One region of the Dongia sp. agr-C8 genome, then DNA from elsewhere that is predicted to be linked to it. Evidence: riboswitches for the same ligand, from Rfam matches in the RefSeq annotation. Region 1 holds a riboswitch; the other holds the start of a gene.
What was found. Region 1 has a riboswitch for S-adenosylmethionine ahead of ACYQ4T_RS23160 (homoserine O-succinyltransferase). Riboswitches for the same ligand answer to the same signal wherever they lie in the genome.
Positions count from the first base shown of each region.

Region 2: it holds a riboswitch for S-adenosylmethionine, as region 1 does, so the genes downstream of both, metZ (O-succinylhomoserine sulfhydrylase) here and ACYQ4T_RS23160 (homoserine O-succinyltransferase) in region 1, are expected to answer to the same signal.

Region 1 is NZ_BAAGHZ010000004.1:611,633-618,997, forward strand. Features, by position in the region: gene ACYQ4T_RS23130 (LysR substrate-binding domain-containing protein) at 1-709, shown strand, start outside; gene ACYQ4T_RS23135 (cation transporter) at 713-1,312, shown strand; gene ACYQ4T_RS23140 (arginase family protein) at 1,376-2,260, shown strand; gene ACYQ4T_RS23145 (antibiotic biosynthesis monooxygenase family protein) at 2,257-2,919, opposite strand; gene ACYQ4T_RS23150 (hypothetical protein) at 3,009-3,626, shown strand; gene alkB (DNA oxidative demethylase AlkB) at 3,623-4,261, shown strand; SAM riboswitch at 4,302-4,379, shown strand; gene ACYQ4T_RS23160 (homoserine O-succinyltransferase) at 4,446-5,363, shown strand; gene ACYQ4T_RS23165 (Lrp/AsnC family transcriptional regulator) at 5,390-5,812, opposite strand; gene ACYQ4T_RS23170 (aminotransferase class III-fold pyridoxal phosphate-dependent enzyme) at 5,935-7,365, shown strand, end outside.
Region 2 is NZ_BAAGHZ010000001.1:1,432,225-1,439,589, reverse strand. Features, by position in the region: gene bluB (5,6-dimethylbenzimidazole synthase) at 1-564, opposite strand, end outside; gene ACYQ4T_RS06615 (methylmalonyl-CoA mutase family protein) at 564-2,549, opposite strand; gene ACYQ4T_RS06610 (nuclear transport factor 2 family protein) at 2,691-3,086, shown strand; gene metZ (O-succinylhomoserine sulfhydrylase) at 3,179-4,375, opposite strand; SAM riboswitch at 4,430-4,506, opposite strand; gene ACYQ4T_RS06600 (hypothetical protein) at 4,749-5,084, shown strand; gene ACYQ4T_RS06595 (YMGG-like glycine zipper-containing protein) at 5,385-5,597, shown strand; gene ccrA (crotonyl-CoA carboxylase/reductase) at 6,063-7,343, shown strand.

The DNA of each region.
Region 1 (7,365 bases):
CGCCGAGGGAACGCGCCTGGCTGCCCATGCCGAGGAGATTCTGCGCGCCGTCGAAGCCGCCGAGCTGGACCTCAGAGCCAGCCGGGAAAAGCCGCGCGGAACCTTGCAGATCGCCTGCTTCCCGAGCTTCGCCAAGGCGCATTTGCTGCCCGCGGTCATCCGCGCACGCAAGCGCTATCGGGAACTGGGCGTCGTGCTGCACGATCTCGAGCCCGCCGACAGTATCGAGGCCGTGCGCAGCGGCCGCTGCCATCTGGCGGTGAGCTTTGTCTACAGCCTGGTGCCGCGGCCGGACGTGCCCGGCCTGGTCGCGACGCCGCTGATGGAAGAACGCGTCCTGCTGGCTTTGCCGCCGACCCGTCGAGGTGCGCGCGATCCGGTGCCGCTGAAGAGCCTGGCCGATGCGGATTGGATCGTCGGCTCCCGGGGCCAAGACGACCGCGAACTCGTCGAACGCGCCTGTGCGGTTGCGGGTTTCGCACCGCGGATCACGCACACGGTCGATGACTACGACCTGGTACTGCAGATGGTGGCCGCCGGGCTGGGGATCGGTTTCGTCCCTGAACTCGGCCTCAAATTCCCCAGCGCCAAGGCCGTGACACTCCGCTGCGCCGCCGGGGCGCCGCTGCGCCGCCGCATCACGGCGCTGACCCGCAGTGCCATGGCCGCCTCGCCCATGGTCCAGGCTGTGATCGCCGAATTGCGCTAAAGCATGGATCGCAGTATTGATCCCACCATGCTGCGCCGCGCTGTTCTCGTCGTCGCCTTGCTGAATCTGGCCTACGGCCTGTTCGAATGCGTCGTCGCCTTGCGCATCGGCTCGGTCTCGCTGTTCGCCGACAGCGTCGACTTCTTCGAGGACACTTCGGTTAATCTGCTGATCTTCCTGGCGCTGGCCTGGTCGCTGCAGGCCCGCGCGCGGCTCGGCATGCTGCTGGCCGGCATCCTGCTGGCGCCGGCCGCCGCGACGATCTGGACCGGCGTCGAGAAGTTTCTCAACCCCACGCCACCCGACCCGGTTTCATTGAGCCTCACCGGGCTGGGCGCCCTGGCGGTGAACCTCTCCTGCGCCTTCCTGCTCGCCAAGTTCCGCGAGCACAGCGGCAGCCTCACCCGTGCCGCCTTCCTCTCGGCGCGCAACGACGCTTACGCCAATCTCGCCATCATCGGCGCCGGCCTGGTCACCGCACATCTCTGGCCGTCGATCTGGCCCGATCTTCTGGTCGGCATCGGCGTCGCCCTGCTCAATGCCGACGCGGCCCGCGAGGTCTGGCAAGCGGCGCGAGCAGAGCACAAGACCGCCAAATCGTAAGACAGCTACATTGCAGTCGGTGTGGTCTCTCCCTATCTCTTCTGCAGTCAGGGAGAATCACGCATGACCCGTTTCGCCATCGTCGAAGCGCCCTCGGTGCTTGGGCTCTTTCCGAAAGGCGTGGAGACTTTACCGGAAGCTTTGCTCGGCGCCGGCCTGGCGGAACGCCTCCCGGCCCGTCGCGCCGGCCGGGTCGAGCCGCCGCCCTACGACGCGCGGCGCGACCCGGAGACCAGGCTGCTCAATCCAAAAGGCCTCGCGCAATACGCGGTGGCGCTGGCCGATCGGCTGGAGCCCTTGCTCGAGGCGGGCGAGTTTCCCGTGGTACTGGGCGGCGATTGCTCGATCCTGCTCGGCTGCACGCTGGCGACCCGACGCCGGGGTCGCGCCGGCCTGCTGTTCCTGGACGGCCATGCGGATTTCTATCAGCCCGAAGCCGAGCCGAACGGCGAAGCCGCGTCCATGGACCTCGCTCTGGTCACGGGACGCGGGCCGGATATCGTGACGAACCTGGAAGGCTGCCACCCGCTGGTCCGCGATGAAGACGTGACCCTGCTCGCCCATCGCGATACCGTCGACGCCGAGAGCCACGGCAGCCAGAGCGTTGCGGATACCGGAATCGGCATCATCACTCTCGATGCCTTGCGCGAATGCGGTGCGGCCGCCACCGCACGGCGCGCGCTCACCCGCTTGACCCGCGCGGAGCTCGACGGCTTTTGGATTCATCTCGACGCCGACGTGCTCGACGACGCGATCATGCCGGCGGTCGACTACCGGATGCCCGGCGGCCTGCAATGGGATGAGTTGACGACGATCCTGCGCACCGCGCTCGCCAGCGGCAAGGCGCTCGGCATCGATATCACCATCTTCAACCCGAAGCTCGACAAGGACGGGTCGATCGCCCGCCGCTTCACCGCTGCTTTGGGCGAAGGCCTCAACGGGACCTAGCGGCGCTCCACCACCGGATAGTATTGCGGCGCCTCCCGCCGATCGAACATCCCGTAGTCGCGCACGACCCGCACCCGCCGCAGCCGCGTCGCATCGGTGGCTGCAAGCGTCGCTTCGAACCCCTCAGCCGAGGCTTGGTCGCGCCAGCTCAACAGCAGGATCACGTCGCCCGGCGCCAGCACCGCGTCAAACACATCCCAGGCGACCAAGCCTGCGGCATCCTTCTTCAACCCGAGAACCGCGGCAACCGCCTCCGCGCCATTCTGCTTCACCCAATCCGCCGGCCGCTGGCCGCTGACCAGGGTGACGGTCGTACCGGCTCCCACCGCGGTTTCGTCGAGCCGCTGCTCCGGCAGATCCGCCTCGCGCGAGTCGCGCGTCACCTGGCCGACCCGCAGGTGATAATCGCCGAAGATCTCCGAGCGCCCGCGCTCCTGGGCACCATGGTGCCGTTCCTGGGTACGCCAACGCACCAGCGCCTTCTCATCGCGCCAGATCGACAGCGACAGCAGCCAGCCCGGCCGCGCCAGGCTGTGATAGCGGGTGACGTCGATGAATCCATCGATCGCCTGCAGATCAAGCTTCAGCAGCTGGGCCAGGCCCAGATAGTCATCCCACTTGTCGGATCTCGGCTGGACCTCGAACACCACCGCGAACATCGGCCGCTCACATCAGCATGATCCGGATGGATATTAGAGCATCCCTCCGGCTAGGCTCGCCTTTTCAGTTCGGCCGAACCCGTATCGTCATGCCGCTGCAGAACCGCGTCACCCCCTTCGGCGAGATCATCGCGACCCCGGCGCGCGGGATGTTCACCGGCAACCGGGGAATCATCCATGACCCGGAGACGCGCACCCTGCTGAAGAAGCGCTGGAGCCTGAAATGCTGGCTGGTCTGCCAGCTCAAGTACAAACACTTCCACCGCGTGCCGATGGCGAAGCGCAGCTGGACCGAGCTCTTCTTCCTGGATGAGGCCACCGCGCTCGCCGCCGGCCATCGCCCCTGCTTCTATTGCAGCCGCGCTCGGGTCGAGGCCTTCCGCGCCGCTTGGGCCCAAGGCAATGGCGGCCCGATCCTCGCTGCACCGGAGATGGACGCCATCCTGCATCGCGAACGCCTGCAGCTGCGAAAGAAGCGCATCCACCCGATGCCGGGGGCGATCGAACGACTACCGGACGGCTCGATGATCGCCGCGGGCGACAGCGCCTTCCTGGTTCTGCACGGTCGTCCGCTACGCTGGACACCCTTCGGCTATGAAGCTGTCAATGAGGCACCGCTGGCCGAGGGCCTGCTGACGCCGCCCTCGACGCTCGCCGCCTTGCGCGCCGGCTATCGCCCGGTGCTGCATGCGAGCGCCGCGGCATGATGCGCGATCTCTTCGCCGAGCCCCGCGAGACGATGGCGGCGGGTGCCGTGCTCCTCCGGGGTTTCGCCTTGCCGCGCGAGGGTGAGCTGCTCGCCGCAATCGAAGCGGTGACTGCCCAAGCGCCGTTCCGCCACATGATGACGCCCGGCGGATACACGATGTCGGTCGCGATGACGACCTGCGGCACCGTCGGCTGGGTCACCGACCGCAAGGGTTATCGCTACAGCCCGACCGACCCCACGACCGGCAGGCCCTGGCCGCCGATGCCGGCCTGCTTCCAGGCCCTCGCGACCGAAGCCGCGGCGGAGGCGGGCTACCCCGACTTCCGGCCGGATTCCTGCCTGATCAACCGCTACGAACCCGGCACCAAGCTCTCCCTGCACCAAGATCAGGACGAGCAGGACATGTGCCAGCCGATCGTCTCAGTCTCGCTCGGCCTGCCGGCCACCTTCCTGTTCGGCGGCCCGCAGCGCGGCGATCCCACCGCCAAATACCCGTTGAACCATGGCGATGTCGCGGTCTGGGGAGGTCCTTCCCGCCTTTTCTTCCACGGGGTCGCCGCCTTGAAGGACGCCGTCCATCCCCTACTGGGGAAAAAGCGCATAAACCTGACCTTTCGCAGGGCCTTAGGGTGATTTTTGTCACTGGCGCTTTGGCGCCCGTTGGGCTAAATGGAAGACATTCCGTGGTGATTTGGCCGGCCGGCTTGCAGCCACGTTAAACAACTCGCTAAAGGGCCGCCTGCGGAATCCCCATCAGAGAATTCCAAGGCTGCGGACCCCGAAGCGAGTCAACTGACCGCTCTTTGGGTGAACTTTGATGCCGATCAAGATTCCAGACAAGCTCCCCGCCTTCCAGACCCTCGTGAACGAGGGCGTTCGTCTCATGACCGAGACGGTGGCCGTGCGTCAGGACATCCGCCCGATGCAGATCGGCCTGCTCAACCTGATGCCGAACAAGATCAAGACCGAGCTGCAGTTCGCCCGGCTGCTTGGGGCGACGCCGCTGCAGGTCGAGCTCTCGCTGATCCGGATCGGCAACCACACGTCCAAGAACACGGCGGAAGAGCATCTGCTGAACTTCTATCAGCCCTGGGAAGCCGTGAAGCAGCGGAAGTTCGACGGCCTGCTCATCACCGGCACGCCGATCGAGCACATCCCCTATGAGGACGTGACCTACTGGTCGGAGATGCAGCAGATCTTCGATTGGACAGAGACCAACGTCCATTCGACGGTCAATGTCTGCTGGGCCGGCATGGCAGCGCTCTACCATTTCCACAAGATTCCGAAGCATCAGCTGCCGGAGAAGGCATTCGGGGTCTATCGCCAGAAGATCACCAAGACCTCCTCGCCTTTCATGATCGGCTTCTCCGACGAGTTCCAGATTCCCATCTCGCGCTGGGCCGAGATCCGCACCGCCGATGTCGCGGCCTGCCCGGATGTGGACGTGCTGGCCTATTCCGAAAGCAAGGGTGTCTGCATCGCCCAGACCAAGGGCACGCGCCGGCTCTATGTGCTCGATCATATGGAATACGACGCGAACTCGCTCGGCGACGAATATGCGCGCGACGTCGCCGCCAACGTGCCGATCAAGCTGCCGCACAACTACTTCCCGAACGACGATCCCAGCCAGACGCCGCTCAATCGCTGGCGCCCGCACGGGCATCTCTTCATCTCGAACTGGATCAACGAGATCTACCAGACGGTGCCGTTCGACATCGAGAAGGTCGGGAAGTAGCGCGCCGCCTCAGATATCCCGCCCGATCAGATATCCCGATTGAGCACGATCGAGGTGGTGAGGTCGGCCACTGCCTCATGAGAAGAGATCCGATCGCGCAACGCGTTGACCCGATCGGTGCTGGCGGCCGAGAGCTCGACCAGCAGATCGATGTCTCCGGTGAGCGAGGTGCAGGACCGCACCTCGGCGATCCGGCGGAGCATGGCTATGAAGCTCGGCGCCGGCGTGGTCTTCAACCGCACGAAGAGATAGACGGAGACGGCTGGCCCGCTCTCCGCGATCTCGGCGCGGTAGCCGCGAATGATGCCGTCGGATTCCAGCTTCGACAACCGGTCCCGCAGGGTCGAACGCGCCAGCCCTACCTTGGCGGCCAAGGTCTTCAGCGGCAGGCGCGCATCCGCCCGCAGCAAGTCCAGGATCTGCCGGTCCTTTTCATCGATTGGGCGCATCAGGCGGCGGGACCGGTCAAAGTGGCGGAATGGGGAGCCAAAAGGGCGGTTGTGTCGCGGCCCCCATCCTCCGCAAATTGGCCGCCGGGTCAATGATTCCCCTATCCCATAGAGAGTGCTCCATGTCGGTCCTGACGACGCTGCCGCCGCAATTCTCCATCGCCGAAGTGGCGGGCATCGCCGACACGCTCTACGGCCTCTCCGGCGAGTTCACCCGGCTCGACAGCGAGCGCGACCAGAACTTTCGGCTGACCGAGGCGAATGGCACCGGCTGGGTGCTGAAGATCGCGAATGCAGCTGAGGACCATCAGGCGCTGGCCTTCCAGGCCGCCTTGCTGCGCCACGTTCAGGCCATCGATCCCAGTCTCCCCTTGCCGCACTTGCGGCCGACCCTGTCCGGCGAAGACCTGGGCCGGACCGGCATGCGCGGCGGGACAGAGCATTTCGTGCGGCTGGTGAGTTGGCTGCCCGGCCAGCTCTATTCCAGCAGCCAGCGGACCGCGGCGCTGCATGACAGTCTCGGCGAGTGCCTGGGGCGGCTGGATCGCGCATTGCAGAGCTTCGGCCATCCCGGCGCACATCGCGACTTCGATTGGGACATCAAGCAGGCCGGCCGCTCGCGCGGGCGGCTCGACTTTCTCATCGACCCGAAACAGCGCGCCCTGGTCGATCATTTCCTGGAGCGCTTCGAGACCAAGGTAGCGCCGCGGCTGGCACGCTTGCGCGCGCAGGTCATCCACGGCGACGCCAATGACAACAACCTGCTGGTGGACGGCGCCGTCGGGCAGCGGATCGTCGGGCTGATCGATTTTGGCGATGCTATCCATTCCGCCACCATCGGCGAACTCGCCGTCGCCGGCGCCTATGCGATCCTCGACCAGCCGGCACCGATCGACGTCGCCGGCACGATCGCCGCGGGCTACCACCAGGTCCACCCGCTCCAATCCGAGGAGTTGGACCTGCTGTTCGACCTGATGGCGATGCGCCTCGTCACCAGCGTCACCCTCTCCGCCTCGCGGCGCGACCGGGTCAAGGACAACGCCTATCTCAACATCAGCGAAGCGCCGGCCTGGGCGATGCTGGGGCGCATGCGCGCCATGGACCCGGCCCTCGCCACCGGAATGCTGCGGCATGCCTGCGGCTTCGAGGCGGCGCCCGGCGCAGCAGGCGTCGTGCGCTGGATCGACGCCAACCGCGCAACCCTGAAGCCGGTGCTGGATCAACCGACCGCCTTCTACGCCAAGGCCATCGTGCCCTTCGGCGATCCCGACCATCCGATCGCCAAGGCCTCAGCGGCCCGCCGCCCCGAAGAGGCCGAGCGCCTCTGGGATGACATCACCGTCCGGGAAGGGGTCACGCTCGGGATCGGCGCCTGGGGAGAGGAGCGGCCGGTCTATTCCTCGGATGCCTTCAAGTCGGTGTTCGCGCCGAACCTCCGGCGCAAGCTCCATCTCGGCCTCGATCTCTTCGCGCCGGCCGGCACCCAGGTGCGCACGCCGCTCGACGGCACCGTGGTGGATCTCTTCGAGACCGATGTGCCGCTCGACTACGGC
Region 2 (7,365 bases), on a different contig from region 1:
GAAGGACCAGGTCTCTGGAACATCGAGACTTTTGGTCGCGGCCAGCGGATCAAGGATCGAGACCCAGCCGAGGCCGAGCCCGCGCGCCCGCGCCGCCAGCCACAAAGTGTGCACCGCAATGACCGCCGAATAGCGCAAGGTCTCCGGCATGGTCTTGCGCCCGAGGCCCAGCCCCTGCCCGGTCGTCTCATCGCAGAAGACGGCGAGATGGACCGGCGCTTCCTGCAGGCCGGAGAGTTTCAGCGAGGCGTAGAGCGCGGCGCGCTCGCCGCGATAGCCGCCGAGCGCCTCCGCATTCGCCGCCTGATAATTGGCGATGATCGCCGCGCGCCGCTCCGCCGAGGCGACGTCGACGAAGCGCCAGGGCTGCGAATTGCCGACCGAAGGCGCGAGGCAGGCGAGATCGAGCAGCCGATCGACCACGGCTTCGGGGATCGGGTCGGTCCGAAAATGCCGCACGTCGCGGCGCCAGGCCAGCAGCTCGGCGAGCTCCGCCTGGAACGGATGGCCGAAGCCGCGATGCCGCGGCGTCGGCGCCGGGCGATAGAGCGGAAGTGTGGACATCAGGCGGCTTCGGGGCGGCGAGCTTCTACGAGGTCGACGATCTCGCCCATGATCGTGTTGAGGTCGTAGTCCTTCGGCGTATAGACCCGCGCGACGCCGGCGGCCAGCAGCCGCTGCGCGTCCTCGGGCGGAATGATGCCGCCGACCACGACCGGGATCTCGGAGAGGCCGACCTTCTTCAGCCGCGCCATCACGTCATCGACCAGCGCGACGTGCGAGCCGGAAAGAATGGAGAGGCCGATCACATGCACGCCCTCCTCCAGCGCCGCGTTGACGATCTCCGCCGGGGTGAGGCGGATGCCTTCATAGACGACTTCCATCCCGGCATCGCGCGCCCGGACCGCGATCTGCTCGGCGCCGTTGGAATGCCCGTCGAGACCGGGCTTGCCGACCAGGATCTTGATCCGGCGGCCGAGCCGCTTCGAGACCGCATCCACACGCCCGCGCACCTTGCCGATATCGCTGCGCGCGATCTCGACGCTGGCGCGCGCGACGCCGGTCGGCGCGCGGTATTCGCCGAACACCTTGCGCAAGGCGGCGCCCCATTCGCCGGTGGTGACGCCGGCATGGGCGCAAGCGATCGAGGCTTCCATGATATTGGCGCCGGATCGCGCATCGCCTTCCAGCCGCTGCAGCGCCGCTGCGACCGCCGCGGCATCGCGTCCCTCGCGCCAGGCCTTGAGCCGCGCGATCTGCTCGCTCTCGGCCGCCTCATCAACTTTCATGAATCCGCCGTCGCTGCCGGCGGTGAGCGGCGAAGGCGCGCTCTCGGTGAACTTGTTGACGCCGACCACGACCTGCTCGCCGCTCTCGATCGCCGCCAGCCGCCGCGCATTTGATTCCACCAGGCGCTGCTTCATATAGCTGCTGTCGATCGCGGCCACTGCGCCGCCCATGGCGTCGATCCGCGCCAGCTCCTCGCGGGCGTCGCGCTTCAGCGCCTCCACCTTCTCGGTGATCGCGCGCGAGCCGTCGAAGATGTCGTCGAACTCCAGGAGATCGGTCTCGAAGGCGACGATCTGCTGCAGCCGCAGCGACCATTGCTGGTCCCAGGGCCGCGGCAATCCCAGCGCCTCGTTCCAGGCCGGCAGCTGCACCGCGCGCGCCCGCGCATTCTTGCTCAAGGTGACCGCCAGCATCTCTAAGAGGATGCGATAGACGTTGTTCTCCGGCTGCTGCTCGGTCAGCCCCAGGCTGTTCACCTGCACGCCGTAACGGAAGCGCCTGAGTTTCGGGTCCGCGACGCCGTAGCGCTCCTGCGCGATCTCGTCCCAGAGCTCCGCGAAGGCGCGCATCTTGCACATCTCGGTGATGAACTTGAGGCCCGCGTTGACGAAGAAGCTGATGCGCCCGACCACCTGCGGCAGATCCGCCGCCGGCACCTGGCCCGACTGCTTCACGCCGTCAAGCACGCAGACCGCGGTGGCCAATGCATAGGCCAGCTCCTGGACCGGCGTCGCCCCCGCTTCCTGCAAATGGTAGGAGCAGACGTTGGTCGGATTCCACTTCGGCACTTCGCGATAGGCGAAGCTGATGACGTCGGTGATGAGCTTCAGCGACGGCTTCGGCGGGAAGATATAAGTGCCGCGCGAGAGATATTCCTTGATGATGTCGTTCTGCACCGTGCCCTGCAGCTTGGCCCGCGCGACGCCTTGCTTCTCCGCCGCCGCGATATAGAGCGCGAACAGCCAGGGCGCCGTCGCGTTGATGGTCATCGAGGTGTTCATCTCGCCGAGCGGCAAGCCGTCGAACAGGGTCAGCATGTCGCCGAGATGCGAGACCGGCACGCCGACCTTGCCGACCTCGCCCTTGGCCAGCGCATGGTCGGCGTCGTAGCCGGTCTGGGTCGGCAGGTCGAAGGCGATCGAAAGCCCGGTCTGGCCGCGCGCGAGATTGGTGCGATAGAGCGCGTTCGAGGCCGCGGCCGAGCTGTGCCCGGAATAGGTCCGGAACAGCCAGGGTTGCTCGCGCTTTTCGCCACTCATCGCCTACTCCCAAAACGGCTTCTTATCATTGTGCAGTGCAATATTGCCCCGGCCGGCCGGGCTCCGGCAAGCCCCCTGCTCTGCATCCAAAGTCGCAGCGGCGGCGAAGGAGGATCAGCACAACCCGACGGGGAGGAAGTCATGCTGTTGAGCGATGCCGGCGTGGACGTGGTCCGCGCCGCCTATCATGCCTTCGGCCGCGGCGATATCGCCGCCGTCGTCGATCTGCTGAGCGACGCCGTCGACTGGCGCTTCATCGGCCCGCAGCGCCTCGCCTATACCGGCCGCTTCACCAAGCCGCAGGTCGCCCAGTGGTTCGCCGACGTCGCGGCCGCCGACGACATCCAGGCCTTCGAGCCGCGCGAGTTCATCCCCGGCGGTGCGCATGTCACCGTGCTCGGCTGGGAACGCTGCGCCGCGCGCTCCTCCGGCAAGGTGTTCGAGAGCGAATGGGTGCACGTTTTCACCGTGCAGCACGGCAAGATCACCCGCTTCCTCGGGATCTACGACACCGAAGCCTCGGCCGCGGCGCGGTGATCTCAACTCGCCGTCATTGCCGGGCTCGACCCGGCAATCTGGCGCCGACCTGCACCAGATGCCCGGGACAAGCCCGGGCATGACGACTGAAGTCAAACCGCGCTGAGCGCCTGCTCCAGGTCCTCGATCAAGTCCTGCGCATCCTCGAGGCCGACCGAGACACGGATCAGCCCATCGTCGATGCCCTGCGCGGCGCGCTGCTCGGCGGTGAGGCGTTGGTGGGTCGTGGTCATCGGATGCGTCGCCAGCGATTTAGCGTCGCCGAGATTGTTGGAAATGAGCACCAGGTCGAGCGCGTTCAGGAACTTGAAGGCCGCCGCCTTGCCGCCCTTCAGGCTGAAGCCGACCATGGTGCCGCCGCCGTTCATCTGCTTCTGCGCCAGCGCGCGCTGCGGGAAGCCTTCCAGCGTCGGGTAGAGCACCTGCGAGAGCTTGGGATGGCCGGCGAGCTTGCGCGCGATGGCCTCGGCGCTGGCGGCCTGACGCGTGACCCGCAGCTCCAGCGTCTCCAGGCCCTTCAGCAGCACCCAGGCGTTCATCGGGCTCAGGCTGGGGCCGGTATGACGCAGGAAAGGCTGCAGGATCTCGGTGATGAACTTCTGCGTGCCCAGGATGACGCCACCCAGGGTGCGCCCCTGGCCGTCGATATGCTTGGTCGCGGAATAGACGACGACATCGGCGCCGAGCTTCAAAGGTTGCTGCAGCAGCGGCGTCGCGAAGACGTTATCGACCACCACCGTGGCGCCCGCCGCATGCGCGAGCTGGCTGACTGTCTCGAGATCGACCAGCCGCAGGCTCGGGTTGCTCGGCGTCTCGAGGAACACCGCCTTGGTCGGCTTGCCGAGCGCCTGCTTCCAGGCATCGTTGTCGCGCCCGTCGACGAAGACGCATTCGACGCCCCATTTCGGCAGGATCTCGGCCAGGATGAACTGGCAGGACCCGAACAAGGCGTCCGACGAGACGATGCGATCGCCCGCTTTCACCTGGCAGGCGAGTGCCGCGAAGACCGCGGCCATGCCGCTCGCGGTGCCGCGCGCGGCTTCGGCGCCTTCGAGATCCGCCATCCGTTCCTCGAACATGGCGACGGTCGGATTGCCGAAGCGCGAATAGACGAAGCGCGGCTGCGAATTGTTGAAGGCGGCTTCCGCCTCCTCCGCGCTCTCGTAGATATAGCCGGACGTGAAATAGACCGGCTCGGCGGTTTCCTTGAACCCCGAGCGGGACTGGCCCGCATGCACCAGCCGCGTCGCGCTGCGCCAGTGCGACTTGATCTCGCGTTTGCTCGTCATGGAATCAAAAACCTCCGGACACAAAAACACCCCGACCGGCAAGGTCGAGGTGCAAAATGCGTGTCCCAGACCCTTTTAGCTGCATGTTTAACGTGGCCGCAAGCCGAGCTCAAATCGCCACGAAGCGCTGCGAGTATCCACGCCTGCGCGGGAATGTCAAATCGATCGCCCGTCGGCCAGGCCCGCCACGATTCTGCCGCAATCTCCAGTGGCTTAGCGGCTCTCCTTCACAGCGAAGTGACCGCGGCGGGCTGCTGGGTTCATTAGGCTCGCGCGTTGTATGCAGGGGGACGAACCGCGATTCCGATCACCGTCACGAGGATCGCGGCCTGCGCAGGGCAGGAACCGCCCCCGACAGGAGTGGAGAGAAATCATGTTGCGCTTGAAAGGATCGAAGACGATCGCCGCCGCGCTCGCGGGCGGTCTGGCTTTGATGGCGGCCGGCATCTCGACCGCACAGGCCGACGACGACTGGAACGGCAACGGCTGGAACCACGGCAAGCATTGGAAGAAGCACGGCCACGGCTGGGGCCCGGGTCCGGTGGTGGTGCGCAACGGCTATTATTATGCGCCGCCGCCGCGGGTCTATTACGCGCCGCCGCCGGCGGTGTATTACGAAGCGCCGCCGCGCGTCTACTACGCGCCGCCGCCGCCGGTCTATGTCGTCCCGCAACCGCAGCCGGCGATCAGCCTGCAGTTCCGCCTCTGACGCCGCGCTCTGCGTGAGCGGCAACACGCGCCCCGGCTCCAGCGGTCGGGGCGCTTTTGTTTGTGGCACAGGCTGCCGTGAGCGGATTCACACTGCCGTGAATCCGCACTCTTAAGTGCCTGAAATTCAACTCAGAAAAAACGACTCGGATAATTCGCTCCGAATTTGCAGCACCGGCCGCGAACTTTTGCCGCGTTTGGTCGTTTACTGAGGCGAGATGACCGAAGGGCCTTTCCACTGCGAAATCGCCCTACGGGGGAACCTCTCGCGGGTCATGGAATGTGAGAAGGAGTCTTATCCATGAAGCGCGTTATCGCGAGCGTTCTACTCGTGGCCTTCCTGGCCGGCTGCTCAGGCATGTCGAACCGGGAACAGCGAGCCGTCAGCGGCGGCGCCATCGGCGCAGCGGGCGGCGCAGGTATCGGTCTGCTGACCGGCGCACCGGTTGCCGGCGCGCTGATCGGCGGTGCAGCGGGTGCAGCCACAGGCGCGCTCTGCTGCGGCGACGATTGAGGATCCACCGCGAAGGATGAACGCGAAGCAGTTGAGAATGGAATAATCAAAAGCGCTGCGGTTTCGGACCCCCGACTGGAACCGCAAAAGCGCCCGACGAAGCCCAACTCTGGCCCGGTCTCCCCACCCACGGACCTGGGCTTCGTGGCTGAGGCTTATGCCTCGACTGGCGCCCGGCGAAAGCCGGGCGCTTTTCTTTTGGGTCAAGCCGGAGCCCGAACTGGGCCGGGTCGTCCATGGTGCGGCGCGCACTTTGCGGGCAATATTTAATTTCATCCCTTCGATCGATCGCGCATCATTTGAACATTTATCTCTGCGCTTGAGACAGTTTCGTAAAGATTCGGACTTGACCCTTCTGCAAATGCGAAGGCAGGATGCAACGGATTTCGCACCTGCGAATTAATTTTGAGCGTCTCTGGGCCATGGGAGCAGGCTTCAATGAGTGACAATGCCGTCGTCATTCCGATGACCAAGAAGACCGCGGGCGAAGCGCCGAAAGGTCCCCCGCCGAAGGAGCTCTACGAGCTCGGCGAGATCCCGCCGCTGGGGCACGTGCCTGCGAAGATGTACGCCTGGGCGATCCGTCGCGAGCGCCATGGTCCGCCCGACAAGTCGTTCCAGGTCGAGGTGGTCGAGACGCCGAAGCTCGAGGCTGACGAGGTCCTGGTCATGGTGATGGCCGCCGGCGTCAACTACAACGGCGTCTGGGCGGGCTTGGGCAAGCCGATCTCCCCCTTCGACGTGCACAAGGCCGAGTATCACATCGCCGGATCCGACGCCGCCGGCATCGTCTGGGCCATCGGCTCTCGCGTGAAGCGCTGGAAGGTCGGCGACGAGGTCGTGGTCCATTGCAACCAGGACGACGGCGACGACGAGGAGTGCAACGGCGGCGACCCGATGTTCTCGCCCTCGCAGCGCATCTGGGGCTACGAGACCCCGGACGGATCCTTCGCCCAGTTCTGCCGGGTGCAGGGCCGCCAGCTCATGGAGCGCCCCAAGCACCTCACCTGGGAGGAAAGCGCCTGCTACACCCTGACGCTGGCGACCGCCTATCGCATGCTGTTCGGCCATCGCCCGCATATCCTGCGGCCCGGTCACAACGTGCTGGTCTGGGGCGCCTCGGGCGGCCTCGGCTCGATGGCGGTGCAGCTCATCTCCACCGCCGGCGCCAATGCGATCGGCGTCATCTCCGACGAATCGAAGCGCGACTTCGTCATGCAGCTCGGCGCCAAGGGCGTCATCAACCGCAACGACTTCGACTGCTGGGGCCAGCTCCCCGATGTCGACGACGCCGCGACCTATGCCGAGTACATGAAGAAGTGCCGCGCCTTCGGCAAGGCGATCTGGGACATCACCGGCAAGGGCATCGACGTCGATTTCGTCTTCGAGCATCCCGGCGAAGCGACCTTCCCGGTCTCCTGCTTCGTGGTGAAGCGCGGCGGCATGGTCGTGTTCTGCGCCGGCACCACCGGCTACAACATCACCTTTGACGCGCGCTTCGTCTGGATGCGCCAGAAGCGCATCCAAGGAAGCCATTTCGCCAACCTCTTGCAGGCCAGCCAGGCCAACCACCTGGTGGTCGAGCGCCGCATCGATCCCTGCATGTCCGAGGTCTTCTCCTGGGAGGACATCCCGCTCGCCCACATGAAGATGTGGAAGAACCAGCACAAGCCCGGCAACATGGCGGTGCTGGTCCAGGCCAAGCGGCCCGGCCGGCGCACCATAGAAGACTGCCAAGAAGACTAAGTGGGGAAAGAGTGATGTCGGC